4 regions of the Sulfobacillus thermosulfidooxidans genome follow, and region 1 is predicted to be linked to each of the others. Evidence: riboswitches for the same ligand, from Rfam matches in the RefSeq annotation. Region 1 holds a riboswitch; each other region holds the start of a gene.
The links. A riboswitch is a leader RNA that binds a small molecule or an ion and turns the genes downstream of it on or off. The one in region 1 is predicted to bind cyclic di-AMP.
Positions count from the first base shown of each region.

Region 2: it holds a riboswitch for cyclic di-AMP, as region 1 does, so the genes downstream of both, AOA63_RS05010 (glycosyltransferase) here and AOA63_RS17955 (peptidoglycan-binding protein) in region 1, are expected to answer to the same signal.
Region 3: it holds a riboswitch for cyclic di-AMP, as region 1 does, so the genes downstream of both, AOA63_RS13310 (ABC transporter permease) here and AOA63_RS17955 (peptidoglycan-binding protein) in region 1, are expected to answer to the same signal.
Region 4: it holds a riboswitch for cyclic di-AMP, as region 1 does, so the genes downstream of both, AOA63_RS16250 (LysM peptidoglycan-binding domain-containing protein) here and AOA63_RS17955 (peptidoglycan-binding protein) in region 1, are expected to answer to the same signal.

Region 1 covers NZ_LGRO01000002.1:495,841-500,015, forward strand. The annotation lists gene AOA63_RS17945 (hypothetical protein) at 1-357, opposite strand, end outside; gene AOA63_RS17950 (DUF962 domain-containing protein) at 434-772, opposite strand; gene AOA63_RS17955 (peptidoglycan-binding protein) at 912-2,042, opposite strand; cyclic di-AMP (ydaO/yuaA leader) riboswitch at 2,052-2,191, opposite strand; gene AOA63_RS17960 (GtrA family protein) at 2,434-2,859, opposite strand; gene AOA63_RS17965 (glycosyltransferase family 4 protein) at 2,856-3,986, opposite strand.
Region 2 covers NZ_LGRO01000001.1:950,240-954,414, reverse strand. The annotation lists gene AOA63_RS05015 (HAD family hydrolase) at 276-998, opposite strand; gene AOA63_RS05010 (glycosyltransferase) at 967-2,193, opposite strand; cyclic di-AMP (ydaO/yuaA leader) riboswitch at 2,271-2,397, opposite strand; gene ftsY (signal recognition particle-docking protein FtsY) at 2,432-3,346, opposite strand; gene smc (chromosome segregation protein SMC) at 3,357-4,175, opposite strand, start outside.
Region 3 covers NZ_LGRO01000001.1:2,737,951-2,742,125, reverse strand. The annotation lists gene AOA63_RS13320 (ABC transporter ATP-binding protein) at 38-817, opposite strand; gene AOA63_RS13315 (ABC transporter substrate-binding protein) at 893-1,957, opposite strand; gene AOA63_RS13310 (ABC transporter permease) at 2,156-3,010, opposite strand; cyclic di-AMP (ydaO/yuaA leader) riboswitch at 3,101-3,224, opposite strand; gene AOA63_RS13305 (histidine phosphatase family protein) at 3,435-4,076, shown strand; gene AOA63_RS13300 (hypothetical protein) at 4,117-4,175, opposite strand, start outside.
Region 4 covers NZ_LGRO01000002.1:146,672-150,846, reverse strand. The annotation lists gene AOA63_RS16255 (pyridoxamine 5'-phosphate oxidase family protein) at 1-136, opposite strand, end outside; gene AOA63_RS16250 (LysM peptidoglycan-binding domain-containing protein) at 445-1,602, opposite strand; cyclic di-AMP (ydaO/yuaA leader) riboswitch at 1,614-1,766, opposite strand; gene AOA63_RS16245 (LysR family transcriptional regulator) at 1,911-2,822, opposite strand; gene AOA63_RS16240 (DUF3147 family protein) at 2,910-3,254, shown strand; gene AOA63_RS16235 (DUF3147 family protein) at 3,337-3,684, shown strand; gene AOA63_RS16230 (D-alanyl-D-alanine carboxypeptidase family protein) at 3,799-4,175, shown strand, end outside.

The sequences.
Region 1 (4,175 bases):
TTCTTCCGGAATCGTTGTCGACTCAATGGGATGGGGGAGATAGTGGAGGCTCTTTTCCAGACCCGCCACATTTATTGGTACTTCTAACGTAACGTAATACGTGTTTGAGCCATTATCATAAGCCGGCCCATAGTTATAGTAACCAGGAATTTGACCACTACCCAGATATTCCTGGTTGCCTGTCGCCTGCAAAATATTCGCCCCAATATTATAGCCGGATAGGGTGGGAGTATTGATAATCTTGCGCACGGGTCCTGGCATGTTGCCAATGCTATTGGGGCTGCCACAACCGGCGAGAACGACGCTGACACCCATCAACAAAACTATCTGCCGCCCATGGCGCAACCACAATGACATCACGCTCGCCTCCTCTTGCCCTATATATATCGGTTGAGGAGCGAACTATGTTAGCCAGGTCGACAGGTCTTGAACCTCATTTTCCTTTCAACGGGTTGCGCGGCAAGGAGAAATCTTCAAAAGCAAATCCTCGTGTCAACATAATCCAAAATAATAACAGATCTGCTTGAAGAGAATACCGAGGAAAACGCCATGTTGCCGGTCGATTTTGTTCAATAAATAAATGGCCGTACCAAGCGAACCCATAACCCATGACAAGGGCAAGCAATAAATACCAAGCGTTAAAGGTTAGAAGAGCCAGCAAAATCGCAATCAACGCCGTGCCAGTGCCAATGAAATGGGTGAGACGCGTAGCGGACTTTTGGTGCTGCGCAAGATAATATGGCCAAAACTCTTCAAATGAATGCATTCTCATCTGTTTTTCACCTCATCATAATATTTCGCGAGAATCGCGGAAAATCCTTCCTTAGAGAGGCACAGACTAGCAATTTGATCTATTTTTTTCCATAAAAAATGAGAGCAGCGAAATACTGCTCTCATTGTCTAATGCGAAATTACTTGCCTAGAACATAGACGGTAACGGGCTCAATGCCAAAGTTGGAGACGGTTTGAGAATTGGCATCCATGAATATGTCAATTCGGTGTCCCACAATCGCTCCACCTGTATCCATTGCGCGGCCTAAAAATCCGCCGGCCGGCAAATTGGGATCGGTGTATCCGGTCACGTACACGTAGGATTTTAATGGAATGAGTGATGGATCCACAGCAATCATTCCCGGTTCCAAAGGTTGGCCAAATGCATCGACCGGTCCGTAGGGGTAGTTGTCTTTAAGACTCGGACCATATGCCGTTGCGCGCATATGATAGACCGCAATCACGGGGCGGCCATCAATCGTGCTGGGCGTAGAGGAAGACGACGAGGACACTTGCGACGCGTCTGATACGTTAGCCGCTTGGGTGCCTTGGGTGTTCTGACTGGAGGTCGTGTTGCTGACACTTGTTTGTGCCGTATTTGCAGCGGTCAGATCAGTATTGGGCGCTAAAATTCCGAGACCAATCAAAATCTGTTTCCAGGTATCATATGTGGTTACACCCGAAGGGGTCAGTCCCTGAGCTCGCTGAAAAGCTTCCACCGCTGCCTGGGTTTTAGGTCCAAAAATTCCATCTGTCGGTCCCACTTGAGTATACCCCAGTAACTTTAGGTCAGCTTGTAGCGTCGCCACCCAATGTCCTTGGGAACCGATGGAGAGTTTCTGATAAAGTGCTGGATGTTCTTGTGCATTAATGGGAGGCACATTGACGGAGAATGTCATAGGACCGGTGTAACGCGGAGTCAGATTAAACCCAGCTAAAATATCTTGCCAAACGGGCGGACTGGTCACTCCTGTAGGAGCAAACCCGTTATTTTCCTGGAAGGCCTTAAGAGCCGCCAGCGTTTTGGGTCCAAAGATTCCATCATCCGTTCCGACACTGTGGTATCCCAATAAATAGAGATCGGCTTGTAGTGTGGCCACCCAGTGTCCCACGCTCCCTTGTTGGAGCACTTGATTCATGGCAGGATGTTGCTGCGCTAACATTTGAGTGGTTTCGGGAATTGAGGCAGCTTCAGCAGATCCAGAAATCATCATACCGAGTGCTGCAGTCGCCCCAGTCATTAGGGCTCCGGCAAGAAAACGATAATGCATTAAACAATCTCCCCTCAACAATTTTGCCTCCGGAGTTAGCTGACGGGTTAGGGCGCGGAGAGTGGCCCCTTCGACCGAAAACTGTCGAATTCACCCCAGATTTGGATCCCCCGGTTGTTGAATCATCAACAATTTGGCTGGCGTCAGTTTAGGAAAGATTGGACAACCTGTCAGATGCCATAATGCTGGTTATCCTTGCGTTTTGCCCCACCCGCTGTCCCTTTTCAAGACAATCGCAATATTTGTCCATGATTGCGCTATCATACCAATTTTTAGCGCACAGGGTTTAAAGCGATGTGGGAAAGACCGCAAAAAATGACGTTTGGGCGAGATATTTGCTATCCTCTGGGATTTGACTGGAAGAAACATGTCACAAATTGGATCGGACAACTTACGTAAATACAATGAGTTTCATCATAATAAAACTTGTTAGGGAAGCTAAAAACATCGCTGCCAATTTAGCAATATTGTTGGCCATGACATGGGGAATGGCATGAATCTGCAAGACTAAAGGAGCAATTAACCACAAAATTAAATCGTTTACCACAATATTAATTAGTGACTGCACAATAAACAAAACGCGTTGACGCAGCGCTTCTTTCCCATGCTTTTTAACATTCTGGCGAAATGTCCAGCGACTATTCCAAATATAGCTGTTAAGGATTGCAGCCATTACCGCTAACGTGTTATACACCACGAGCTGATCGACATTCCGTGTAGGAATGAGCCAATACAACCCATTAAAAACTAATAGATCGATTATGGCATTCCCCAATCCGACCGATACGAATTGGATAAATTGCCATAGCCGACTCATTGATGTCCCTTTACGTGGCGAATCGCCGCCTCGTAGAGCGCCTCGAGTTCTTGCGTAGGTTCTTTCCATCCCCATTTCTCCGCTTCTTGGCGCGCCTTCACTCCAAGATCCGCCAGTAAAGTCCGGTCCTTCATCAATTCGCTTACCAATTGGGCTAATTGGTACGGTTGGGTACTCGGAAATAGTCTTCCTGCCCCACTGGGATCAATGAGTTCATGCGACGGTCCAGATTCCGCGGCCACAATGGGCAACCCCGAAGCCATCGCTTCTAATAACACCAAGCCTAACGTTTCTGTCGTACTCGGGAACACAAAAAAGTCTGCCGAGGCATATGCGCTTGCCAATTCTTCGCCTAAGAGTTTTCCGACAAATGTCGTAGGAGTCCGCTCAAAGCGCTGTTTAAAATAATCGACAGCCGGCCCATCACCGACCAAAGCCAGGTGCACACCGGGATTGCCTGGAAACAAAGATAATAACCGTTCTAATCCTTTTTCTTTAGCAATGCGTCCCACGTATAACGCAATGAGCCGATCAGCATGTCCACCGGTTAACCGTTGGCGCATGGCTTCGTTCCGGTGACGCGGATGAAATCCTGAGAGATCCACGCCTCGTCGCCACAGCCGCGCGTTTTTGATTCCATGCTGCGTAATTTCTTTCATAATGGCTTCAGATGTCGCCAAATTATACACAGCCTGGTTATGTAACATGCGCAAAAGTCCCCAGATTGCAGGCTTGGTAAATCCCAAATGGTAGAAGTCGGCATATTGCGCAATATTTGTATGATACGATGCCACTAATGGATATTGGCGGCGGCGCGCCGCATATACGCCTGCAATGCCTAAGACAAACGGATTCACCACATGAACCACATCGGGACGAAATTCATCGAGAAATTTTTGGACGCGAGGCAAGGGAATGCCCCAAGGCTTTCCTCCATAGACAAAAGACACGGAAAATGTGGGTACGGATTTTACCGGAATCCCTTCAAAAACAGGTTCTCCGCCACAAGGAGCCACAATAAATAATTCGTGTCCCATCCGTTTAAGTTCCCGGACTGTTTCCGTAATCCGGGTTACCACCCCATCCGTGGACGGCCGCCATGTTTCTGTAACAAATGCAATTCTCATATCTTCAACGCCCAAAAGTGCGTTTTTTGCACACTCAATCCCACCATGTATCTATGTTGACCCAAATATTCTTTGAACCAGCATAGTATATCATAGCCGATCTGTCCTGTCCTTTCCGCCTTCTGATCGCGTAAATCCCAATTGTTCGTAATATTCATCATCGATAGTCAGTTTCCATTGAGGCCATAA
Region 2 (4,175 bases), on a different contig from region 1:
CTCACGCCCCGCGACGCAGCCATGGTGGTTCCCCCAGAATCTCCGTCCTTTAGGGCGCGGAGGTTCAAGGAAGCTAATTGGACAAAAAACCATCATGCTGCCACACAATCAGGCGTTCTTAGCATTAAAAAGACGCTCGCCGCGTTCCTGTGTTGGAGCATGATGACAAATGCCCACATGGATTATTTAAAAAGGCATATTATTGTAAGTTTTGACCATGCATAAAGGGGCTTGGCTTTGGGCTTCTTCGGACGAGTCTATGCAAGCCTCAGTCGTTATTGACTTTGTGGTTCTAACCACTGCTGCAGTCCATCTAAAACACCTAATGCGCCCGGATAGCGCGAACGCACGATCCATTCAGGCAGGCAATTTCTTACCGAAGCATCCCCATTGGCCACCAAAACACCGGGATAGTGGTTAGCCAACATATCGCCGTCATTTTCTGCATCCCCCGCGACAAAACAATTTTGCGCTTTGACACCAATGCGGCGCAAAATATACTGCAAGGCACGGCTTTTCAGTGCAGTACAGGGCAAGATATCAAGTCGGCTTTCATTGGGATACCATAACATCCGCACTGTTAAATGATGCTGGGTTAAATACGATTTCACAATCGGCAATAAACTCGGATCTTGAAGTTCAAAAGCGACACGCCAATGGGAACTGCGTCCCCGATAAATGACCCCGGACACTTCGCTTAGTGCCGTGCGAAGGCGCCGCGGCGACCAATTACGACGTTGTTCAAATGCCCAATATTCATCGACTTCGAAGTGGGGACCCCAATAAATGTCGGCTCCCACATCGGTTGCGATCGCAAGCGGTGTGGGAAACCCATAGCGTGTAATAATTGAGCAGGCATTGTTCAGCGTACGACCGGTAAGATAAATAACTCCAAGCTCGGGATGAGCCAAAAGATAATCCCGAACTGCCTGTTCTCCCCCATGGCCGATTAAGGTTCCATCGATATCAGTAGCCAACACCCGCTTGATGGCGGCCACTGGACGCCACCTCCTCATACACTACATGTAGCCGTTGTGCCATGTGGTTAACGGTGTGGTGTCGTTGAATAATTTCTTGCCCGTTAGTTCCCATTTGTCTGGCACGATTAGGAGTTTGCCACAACTCTAACGCGTTTTGCCATAATTGGTCAATACGCGAACGCTCAACGAGAATGCCCGTGAATCCGGGCTCAATCCAGTCTTCCACACCCGGCACGTTGGTTCCGACAACGGCACAACCTGACGCCATAGCTTCAATTACAGCCATACCCAGAGTCGCTCCTTGATTCGGTGCAATTAACACCGTGGATGAACCCATATAGGTGGCAATGGCGTGATGAGGCATGGGACCGAGAAACCTCACATGCCCGTTAAGTTTTTCGGCTAAAGAGCGCAAAGTCGGGTTCGTTGGCTGTCCGTCTACAACCTCACCGGGACTTCCCCCAATAACCAAGAGTGTTAAATCCAAAGGCAACGAAGTACGCGTCATCACCTCAAGTACTTCTTGAATTCCCCGTCCTTTATTCAAACGGCCGACATATAAAATCGGAGGCTTATTTAAGCCCAATCCTCGTAATAACGGTCCAGCATCCCGCACAAAGAAATTAGTGATATCGACAGCGGGTGGTACAACATAAATAGGCACTTTCGGCGCCATTTGATGAATCATTTCACTTTCTTTCAAATAGGGCACCACAACGCCCTGGGCTTGTTCAATGAGTTGGCGCTCGGTTTGTAATCGGATGGAGGACATTTCATCCCCAGGTCGCATAATCCATTGACCCATTTTATATGGCGAATGAATCCAGGGTATACCCAATTCATGGGCCAGGCGCACAGCCACCATTCCCGAAATCCAGAAATGACTATGGATAATATGGTATTCGCGATGTTGTTCGCGAATCCACGTTAACGCTTGCTGAATAATCGCGTCCTGATTGCGATGCCAATCCTCATCTGACGACAAGCGCCCTTCCCAGCCGGTCAGTCGAATGACTTGTCCCAAATGGCCAAAGGAGTAGCGTTCGGGTAAGTGGTCTTGTTGACGTAATGTAATAATATCGACGGCATAACCTAGATGCTGAAGATTTCGGCCCATTTGCCGAACAATAACTTGTTGACCTCCCGTTTCACCGCCGTCCAAGGGATTTAACGGATCGGCGCGTAAGGAGATTTGTAGAACACGTTTCATCATCGTGCATAACCTCCATCGAACCGGGCAAAACAAAGCCCCGGATATTTCCCGGGGGAAGGAGTCAAATGAATTATTAGACCTTGAGCCCCCTACGCCTGCGAAGTTAGCTGACGGGTTCGGGCTGCGAGCATGCCCGTTGCATAGCAATTCACCCCAAAAGGAACGGGTCCTCCGCTTCTTAATCGAATTCGGCGTTATCAAGGTATATTTTGAGTATACGTGGGCAGGAGAAAAGGCGTCAATCGCCTAAAATGGCACGGACATAACTTTCCGCGTCAAACGGCATCAGATCTTCCACTTTTTCTCCGACACCGATAAAACGAATGGGAACACCCAGTTCCCGTTTTATCGACAGCGCAATGCCCCCTTTAGCTGTCCCATCGAGTTTCGTGAGGACAATTCCCGTTACATGAACCGCCTCCAAAAACACTTGAGCCTGAGCTAAACCATTTTGACCGGTCGTCGCATCAATAACCAACCAGACTTGATGGGGCGCATCGGGCCGTTCGCGCCGAATCACCCGAACCACTTTTTGCAATTCCTGCATAAGATTCGATTTATTGTGCAATCGTCCCGCCGTATCAATAATTGCTAAGTCACGAGAACGGGCAATGGCCGCTTGAACGGTATCATAAGCTACAGCAGCAGAATCGGCCCCCGCCCCTTGGCTAATTACGTCAACACCGGCTCGTTGACCCCATTCCTGCAGCTGTTCAACTGCGGCAGCCCGAAATGTATCGGCCGCCCCCAATATAACCTGGTACCCTTGGCGTTTCATCATGTACGCAAATTTTCCCGCCGTGGTTGTTTTCCCCGTGCCATTGACACCAACCATTAACCATATACTAGGTCTTTGCGGATCAAGAAGGGTAGGATCAGATGCTTTTTCAAATAGGTTCACCATAATGCGCCGGAGCAATTCCATGACGTCATCTGCACGCTGGGGATGCGCAATCCGGACTTCTTCTCGCAATTGGGTCAAGAGGTAGTCCACCGTATCATATCCAAGATCAGCTTCAAATAGGATTTCTTCGAGCTGATCCCATAAGGACTCATCCCATTGGCGTCCTTGAAACAGTGTCCGCAGACGTCCACCTAAACTGTCTCGAGTACGAGTCATTCCTTCTTTTAAACGATTCCAAAAACCAGCCATTGCCATTCACCTATCCTTCCTCTGCTAATGGAGTGTGTTCAATGCGGACGGAAACTAATCGACTGCGACCTTGACCGTCCCCAGCCACACCCCACAGTGCATCCGCTATAGTCATCGTTGATTTATGATGCGTCACAATCACATATTGGGTCCGTCCGTGATGCGCGCGAATGTATTGCGCGACTCTTTGAGCATTAGCTTCATCTAATGCTGCCTCGACTTCATCCAGAACGACAAACGGAGAAGGACGAACACTTAATAAGGCAAACAGCCAGGCAATGCCTCCGAGTGCCTTTTCTCCTCCAGAAAGCAAGGTCATGGTGCTCGGCTTTTTTCCTGGTGGTCGGATCCATAATTCAATGCCCCTTTCATCACCTTGGATCCACCGAAATCCGCCTTCTCCTCCCAACAATGATAAACAGGCTTGCTTAAATGCCTCCTCTACTTGAGAAGCCGTTTCGGCCAGGCGTGCATCCACCTCATGATCAATTTGCCGCAAGGTTTCCCGCAATTCATTTTTGGCGAGTTCGACATCATGTCGTTCGGATTCGAGATACGCTAGACGGTCTTCTAACTGTGTAAAAAGGGCATACACCCCGGGCCGTATGGGACCTAGCTGATCTAAAGCGCTTTGCCATTCGTCGAGTAAGGTTTTAGCTCGAGGAATTTCCTCATCCGGTAACGGCTCGCCATCCGGTGGCTCATAGCCATCCCATCGGGTTGTGGTTTTAAGCAACTGTTGTTCAATATACGTGATCCGCCCGGACATCTTCCGGTCCTCACTGTCAAGCGATCGAATGCGGCCTCCCAACTGTTGAACAGCGTCTCC
Region 3 (4,175 bases), on a different contig from region 1:
TGGTCCCTTATATGCCTAAATCATGTACGACAAGCCGTTAATGTCGGGGTCTTGATGTTTGTCCTGGTTTAAGAATGTTTAATACGGATTTCTTGTAATGCAAGAAATCCGAAGACAGGGTAACATCCCACTCGCGAGGTCTTCCTAAATTAATCGCAATATCCGCTGCAATTTTGCCGGGCCGTGGCGTCATCACCACCACCCGGTCGGCTAAGACAATCGCTTCCTCTACATCGTGTGTAATGAAGAGAACGGTGGGTTTAACCCTCTGCCATAGAGAAAGCAAAAAGCGTTGCATGTCTGCTCGGGTTTGGGCGTCTAAGGCGCCAAAAGGTTCATCCATCAATAGAATTTGCGGTTCAGTAATCAATGCGCGGGCAATCGCTGCCCGTTGTTGCATGCCTCCAGAAAGTTGATAGGGAAAATGCTGTTCAAATCCAGACAATCCCACAGTGTCAATAATGGACTGAACTTTTGGGACATGATGAGATTTTTTCCCTTCGCGAATCGTGAGTCCCAAAGCTATATTGTCGTAAACGTTCATCCACGGCAACAAAGAAGGTTGCTGAAACACGACTCCCCGTTCCGGTCCCGGTTTATCCACGACCCTCCCTTCCAGTAAAATCTTTCCCTGGCTCGGTTGTTCAAACCCTGCCATCATGTTGAGAATTGTGGTTTTCCCACATCCCGACGGTCCAACAATACAGACAAATTCTCCGGGATGTAATGATAGGTTCACATGATCGACGGCTAAAACGGGCTGGCCGCCTTTTATAGTCGGTGGATAGAATTTCGTCACATTGTGAAGTTCAATCACCCGCAAATGCTCCTTTTTGATTACATCTGATAAATCACACCGGGAACATAGGTCATATAGACCGGATTTCCTGTGTTAGGTCCCACTTTTCCGCGAATGATCGTAGACCGTTTGGCAAAAAGAGGGATCAACATATTGGCTCATATTTGCTGGAACAGCACTGATTTGCCCCGTCTGTTTCAACCACTGGGCTGCTGACGTTAAGGATTTTGTGACCAAAGAGTCAGCAACCGTGCTGGAAGTTCCCAATCTTCGCAGGGTTAATTCCTGGGACAAGGTCGTAAAGTGCAAACCTTGCGCTTGCGCTTTGGCATCAGCGGCTGAAATTCCATTTAATTTGCCAATATCTTGGAATGACTGGTTAGGATGGGCATAGAAAAATTTGACACCAGCTTCTTCCGCTTGGATGAATTGATCCACCAATTGAGGATATTTGCTGGCAAAGTGCGAATTGACAACGGCCAAATTAAAAATTGGTGCTTGGTTGACCTGGTTTTGATCGTAAATGAGGATATGACCATGGTCTTGTTGCATTTCGTTTAAAAAGGGGGCCCATACGTAGGCGGCATCAATTTGATTGGTTTTCCAGGCAGCCACCATGTTGGGCGGAGCCATATTATCGATATGAACAGAAGAGACTGGAATGTGGTGCATTTGAAGAGCGGTATCTAGTTCAAAAGGTGACGTCGAGCCTTGCACCAAAGCTACCGTTTTCCCTTCCAAATCTTTAAGGGATCGAATATGAGACCCATTTTTAACCACTAATCCTTCGGCCGTGGTATACCGCTCCATAGCCCATATCACTTTCAAGGGAACTCCGCGGGCAATCGCAGAGGCTGTCGGGGGATTACCTAAGGTGGTCATAAAATCCAAGGAGCCGGAAGCCAAGGATGTCAGGGCCTCGGGACCCGATGAAAAATATTTCAAGACCACATGCGCATGCATATATTTTTGAAAGAAATTCTGCTCAATGGCCACGGATTCGGGATCTGGCGCATTTTCATAACCGATGGTGACCGTCGGTTCTTGCTTCGCTGCCGTAGCACTGCCGCACCCAGCTAACCCCACCAGGATAGGTAGGATGAAAACTCCCATCATAAGAGACTGCCGAAATTTCTTGGTTTGAAGAAATGCACGCACAAAACATCCTCCTTTGGTATTTTGTCATGGTGTTATGCGCCTCATGACTCACGATGACGGCATAAAATATATGCTCCACTGAGGTTAAGATCGTGACGTTACCCTTTCTTAGGACAAAAAGGTGACACAGCATCCCCGAGCATGACTACTTCCAGTCATACGAGAACGTGCTCTGTTTTAGAGAACAATCGGTAATGTTTATGCTTTCCCTTTCCATGGTGTGACTCGGTGCTCAATGCTGCGGATAATCAGTTCCATCCCGTAACCGAGAAGTCCAATGATCACGATACCGACAAAAACCACTCCGATCTGCAGTTCGTTTCCTGCTGATTCAATCATCCAGCCCAGTCCCTTGGATGCTGCAATCATTTCGGCAGCGACAAGACAGGTCCATGCAATGCCGATACCAACTCGCATGCCCGTAAAAATTTCCGGAAGTGCCGATGGCAAAATGACATAACGGAACAACTGTCTTTTGTTGGCTCCAAGGCATTGGGCTGCCCGAATACGGGTCTCTTGTGCACTTTTTACCCCGCTCATGGCGCTAATGATAATAATGGGAATGGTACAGAAAAAAATCAGGATGACTTTTGAGGTTTCGCCAATGCCAAACCAGACAATCATCACAGGAATATAGGCTAGCGGGGGAATAGGACGAAGGAATTGTAATAACGGGTCAATGGCTAAAAAGACCCAGTCTGATGATGCCATCCAAAATCCAATGGGGATCCCAACCACAACGGCCGCTAAAAACCCTGCCGTAATACGGCCCATGCTATATAACGTGCTCGTTAATAAGGGAACACCGCTATAACCTATTGTGGCAACCGAAATGAAATCATGAAAAACAGATCCGGGTGAGGGGAGGGCTGTGGATGAAACCCAGTGAAGAGCGGAAATTAACCACCATACCACAATGACCAGGACCGCCACTAACCAGGGAACGTAACCTTTATACGGTTTTTTTTGCATCGCCCCCGTCAGGCCTTCTGGCGTTTGACTCACCACGCCATTTTTTTGTTCCTTCTCAGGCGTCACCCATGAATAACCCATAAAGCGTACCTCCTTAAAAACTGAGGTTCTCATCTCCTATCAATCGAAAAATCACCAAATCGATAAAAAAACCGGGACGAGCCCGGGCAACTGTCCAAGCTTTCCATGCCGACGAGGTAAGCTGACGGGCTAGGGCGGAAAGCTGCCCCCTTACGTACGCCCCGAAAATTGGGTCCCCCGTTCGTGTTTGCACACGATTTGGCGATTAATTCAATTGATTCCACTAAGCCCTAGCGTACTATATGTACAAAGGACTGTGTGTGTTCCTTTTCAGCCTATCATGAATTCGGTGCTTGGTGCAATTTTGTGGATGATTGACAAATTTGCGAGAGCGCAATAAATTCTCCCCATGACTTCGGAATTTCAGTAAGATAAAAAGCGCCTAGTCCGTTGTGCTCAACTATTTCTCACAGGAGGTTTTCTGTTGCCCTCATACGCTGATGTATTATTGGTCCGGCATGGTGAAAGTGAAGCCAATGCAGTAGGCCGCTTCGCGTGCCGCACATGGGACCCACCCTTAACTCCCGCCGGTTCTTTAGAGGCCGAGCGACTCGCTCGGCAATTGCTCAATGCTCCCATTCGCTATATTGTCACGAGTCCTTTGTTACGCGCCAGGCAAACCATTCTGCCCTTGGCACGGATCCATCAGATTGATCCCGTCATCTTGGATGACTTGGCAGAAGTTGATTTAGGACAGTGGGATGGTCACCGACTGAAAGATTTAGAAAACGCCAATTCCCCTGCTTTCCAGGCATGGCGGCAAGATCCGGAGAATAATCCCCCTCCCGGCGGAGAAAGTATCATGACCGTGGGTCAGCGTGTGTTGTCCGCGCTCTCGCAGTTCCTTCAAACTTGTGAGCCCAGTACCTTAACCGTAGCAGCAACACACGCTGATTGTATTAAAGGGGCCCTGCTCGTTATTTTGGAAGCCCATGGACCGGCTGCCCGCCATATTTGGGTACCGAATACCGGGCAACTGCTGCTACGGTGGTTTGATAATGGACGCTGGGTCATCATTTTCTCGCCGCTGTGTAATGCCCGGGAAGAAGAGTGCGACTTAGATTAGATTAACCATCATGACTCCACTCTTACGCACTATAAGTCTTTTATAGCACATCGTGATGGTTTAATGGCAGATCCCAAAGCAAGCGGTGCATTAATTCCG
Region 4 (4,175 bases), 350 kb from region 1:
GGAACACATCATAGCCTTTGGGGGAGAGATTGACATGGCCTTGTGCAGTGAGAGGAGCTGTGGCCACAAAGAAAATCGGTTGCCGGGAAATGAAGGCTTCATGCTCCGGTAGGAGTTTATCAAAAATTTTTCCCATATTGTTCTCCTTCGCTCTCTGACTGATTATGCTGCCGGCTCAAAAACAGTTTATCAGTATGCTCCCTAGTGTGGATAGGGTCCTTTGTAAATAAATTGGCCACTGTTTTTGGCTTTTGGGACAAGGCAAAGATTTATCCTAAAAGGCGCCCAGACATAAACTAACATTACTAATTTTAACTTAATGATATGACTTATGTCATGACGTGATAACGTTGTTTCTCAGTGAGGAAAGGAATATCGCGAGAATACTTATTTAGAAAAAAAAGAGACGAAGACCGAAGTCTTCGTCTGAGTTTTGTATTAGGGTTACGGGTTTACAGTGCCTGCGCCATAATAGTGATCCAGATAATAGGGACTATTGAGGTTTGATATGCGCACCGTTTGGCCTGGTTCTGGAGCTTCGATAAAGGCCTGAGAATAGCCTAAGGCCGGATCGGCTCCAATATAAATGCCAACATGGGATGCACCGGGACCATCTGTGCTAAAGAACACGAGATCTCCGGGTTGCAACTGCGATTTGGCGATTTTGGTCACATAAGAGTACTGAGCCCAGCTCGTGCGCGGCATGGGCACACCGTTTTGCCGGAAAACATAATAGACCAATCCCGAACAATCAAATCCCGTGGCGGGCGTCGTTCCTCCCCAGACATATGGAATACCTAAAAGATGTTCCGCGGTGTTAACAATAGCCTGTCCAAAACTGACCGACGCATTTTGAGCAGGCAATTGAACCGTGGCGCTCGATGAGGCTTGTCCATTACCGGGGATTTGGAGGACTTCGCCAACATATAACACATTTGGGTTCGCCAAGTGATTATAGGAAGCCAAAGTCTGCCATGAAATTCCGAATTTTTGGGCAATTAATCCCAAGGTATCGCCGGCCTGAACCGTATATGTTGTAGAGGAAGAACTGGCAGGAGAAGATGCGGGACTAGCGCTAGAACTTGTCGAACCAGATGTTGTACCAATCACGAGAACTTGTCCGACAGCGATGAGGTTCGGGTTCGCTATATGATTCCATGCCACGAGTTCTGCGACGGTAACTCCGAACCGAGCCGCAATACCGCCTAAGGTGTCACCGGGCTGCACAGTATAGGTCGTCGAATGGGCGGTATCAAAAGTGAGAGAAGCACTAGTTGTTCCCGAACCTAAGGCTGTGCTGGACGCTGCATTGCTAATGCGCAGGACTTGTCCGACATAAATCGCATTAGGATTACTAATGTGATTTAAGGCGACTAATGTCGCAACGGAAGTATGGAACCGATATGCAATACCACTTAATGTGTCCCCAGGTTGCACGGTGTAATAACGCGCGGATAAAAATTTCGGGGCGGCACTGGTGTTGGCAGATGCGAGTGTCACAGTAGATGATGCCGACACAGTTAACATACTAATGGCCGCAGGCACAGACAATAAGCCTACTGCAATGCTCGCAGCGACTTTTTTTGACCGTAAAAGATTCAAGAAATAGGCTCCCTTCCTTCGGATATTGCCTTCGAGGTTAGTTCACTGGTTCGGGCTGAAGGAGCCCTACATTTGCCCGTTATGGCAAACGATTCACCCTAGGATAAAATCCTAGTAATCCCCCGTACGTAATTACAAAAATTACGATTCGGCGCGTGGAGTCGGACACACTATACGAAATAACGATTAATTTGTCATTATATGTAGAGACCAATTATTACCCAATAGAACCATTTGACACGTGCAATGACCATTTATCACGTTTTTTCTCAGATTTAGGAGATAAATTCCCAAAACCTCTCAAAATGTTACTTAGATTGCCATCCATAGCTGCGAAGAAATGCCAAAAACGTTTGCACGGGATCAGGTAGGCGTCTATGCGCGCGCCAAATCATACCAATGTCTCGCGTATTGCTTTCTGCTAGGCGCACAAAGCCAATGCGGCGGGATTGAATTTCTAATTCCACTGTACGTTCAGGTACCACACTAATCCCAAAACCGTGTTCCACAAAACCAATAATGGCGCCAATGCTCGTGAGTTCATGAACGATGTGGGGATTAAAACCACGGGCTTGGGCCATGCGAAACAACGCATCACGAAGTCCATAACCCGGTTCCATTGTAATGAAAGGCAGGTGACGGACCTGTTCTAATGACAAGGGGCCTGGCGGCAAAGGCATCGCGTGGGGCGTAATAAGAATCAGCTCTTCTGTCCACAGGGTTTCAACAGCCAAGAGAGGATCGCTTAAAGGTAAATCGACTAAAGCGAGATGAAGATCACCCGCTGTAATGGATTTTAACAGGCGTTGAGAGCTGCCTTCTGTTACTGCAAATTGGATGTCTTTATGCATTCGTTGATATTGACGAATTACAGTGGGAAGAATGGAACGGGTGAGAGTGGGTAACACGCCCATTGCAATGGTTCCATGAGCGGAAGAGGCTCCTTGAATTTCGGCTTTGGCGTCATCAACATTTTGTAACACGCGAAGAGCATAGCGAAGCAGCGTGGCCCCATCATCGGTGAGTTCGACGCCTTGAGCATGGCGGATAAATAAAGGGTGGCCCAATTCTTCTTCCAATAACTTGATTTGTTGACTAATGGTGGGTTGGGACACATATAGACTGGCCGCACCCTTCGTGATGCTTTTATGATCCGCGACAGCTACAAAATACTCGAGTTGTTTAAGTTCCATCGGCAATTGCCTCGTTTTCCTAGACATAGATTTTTCCTATGCACAATTATAACAAAACCATCTTAGACGACGTGGAGAATTCATTGTAGTCTTAATTATGAGGTGAATGAGGTCATGGATCTTCTATTGAAGTTCTTAATGGGTGGTTTCGCGGTTTCATTTGCAACGTGGCTTACGAAAAAAGTAGGTGGTAAAGCTGGAGGATTTTTGGCGGGATTTCCGGCCGTGTTTACATCGGCTTTGATTGTGGGAGCTCTGGCCCATAACGGACCGCATTTAGATCGTATTCTCCGCCAAATGGCGATGGGCGGGGGCGTGTCGTTGATTGCCGGAATGGCTGTCACCTTAGTTGCTCCATATGTTTTCAAGCATCAGCGTTTTCATTGGGCTTTTGGATCGCTGCTATTGTTTTGGGGAACCATCGCCGGTTTAACGGTTGCGGTGATGCAATCACTTTAAGTTTCTAGCGTTTCTCAAGAATTTACCCTTACACGCATGCTTAGAGGTTGTCCCTGTTTATATCACTGAAGGAGGCATCATTATGGTGTCAATCATTCGTTTTGTTGTTGGGGGATTGATTGTTGTTTCGGTCAGTCTTGTAACCCGGGCCGCTCCGTTTCTTTCCGGAATTTTATCCGGATTTCCAGCAGTATTTCTCACCTCTTTGGTTTTTATTTATTTATCTTCAGGTCATCAAGGAGTGCGAGCTTACACTACTACGGCCATTTGGGGCATGATCGCCACGTTTTTTGCTGTAGCGGGAACAGTTTTAGCCACTTACGGTCACTTACCATGGCCTGTTGTTATCGTCATGGGACTTGTCGTGTATGCCGTATTTGTGGGCGCGGCCATTGTGCTGACCACGAAAAGACAGATTCCCACAGTCTAACAGGATTTTGGTACAACACATCATAAAAGTGGTAACCCAGGGCGCATCCTGGGCGTTTTTTATTTGTGGAATTCTGTTTCATGATTTGTCGATTTTTAGGAAAGAGGGATCGCTGTGGCAAAATGGACATATTTGGCGGGGATTGGTGTTGTCGTGGTTGGGGCATTAGGGATACAAATTGGTCGACCCGTGGGGGCCGCCACCTTGACGTCAACGCTCACACCCCCACATATGGCGACAGCATTGCAGATGGACTGGCCAGGTGGTCCGGAGTCATATTTAGCTCTTAGCCCTGGTGGCAAAGTGGGCGCTGCCGGCCCAAATCAGCCGATTCCTGTTGGCAGTGTGACCAAAATGATGACGGCTTATTTATTGTTACAAAAATATCCATTGGGACTCTATAGCCAAGGACCATCGGTGACTGTTACCGCCCACGATGTTCACGAATACCAACAAGATATTTTAAGCCAGCAATCCGTGGCTAAGGTGGT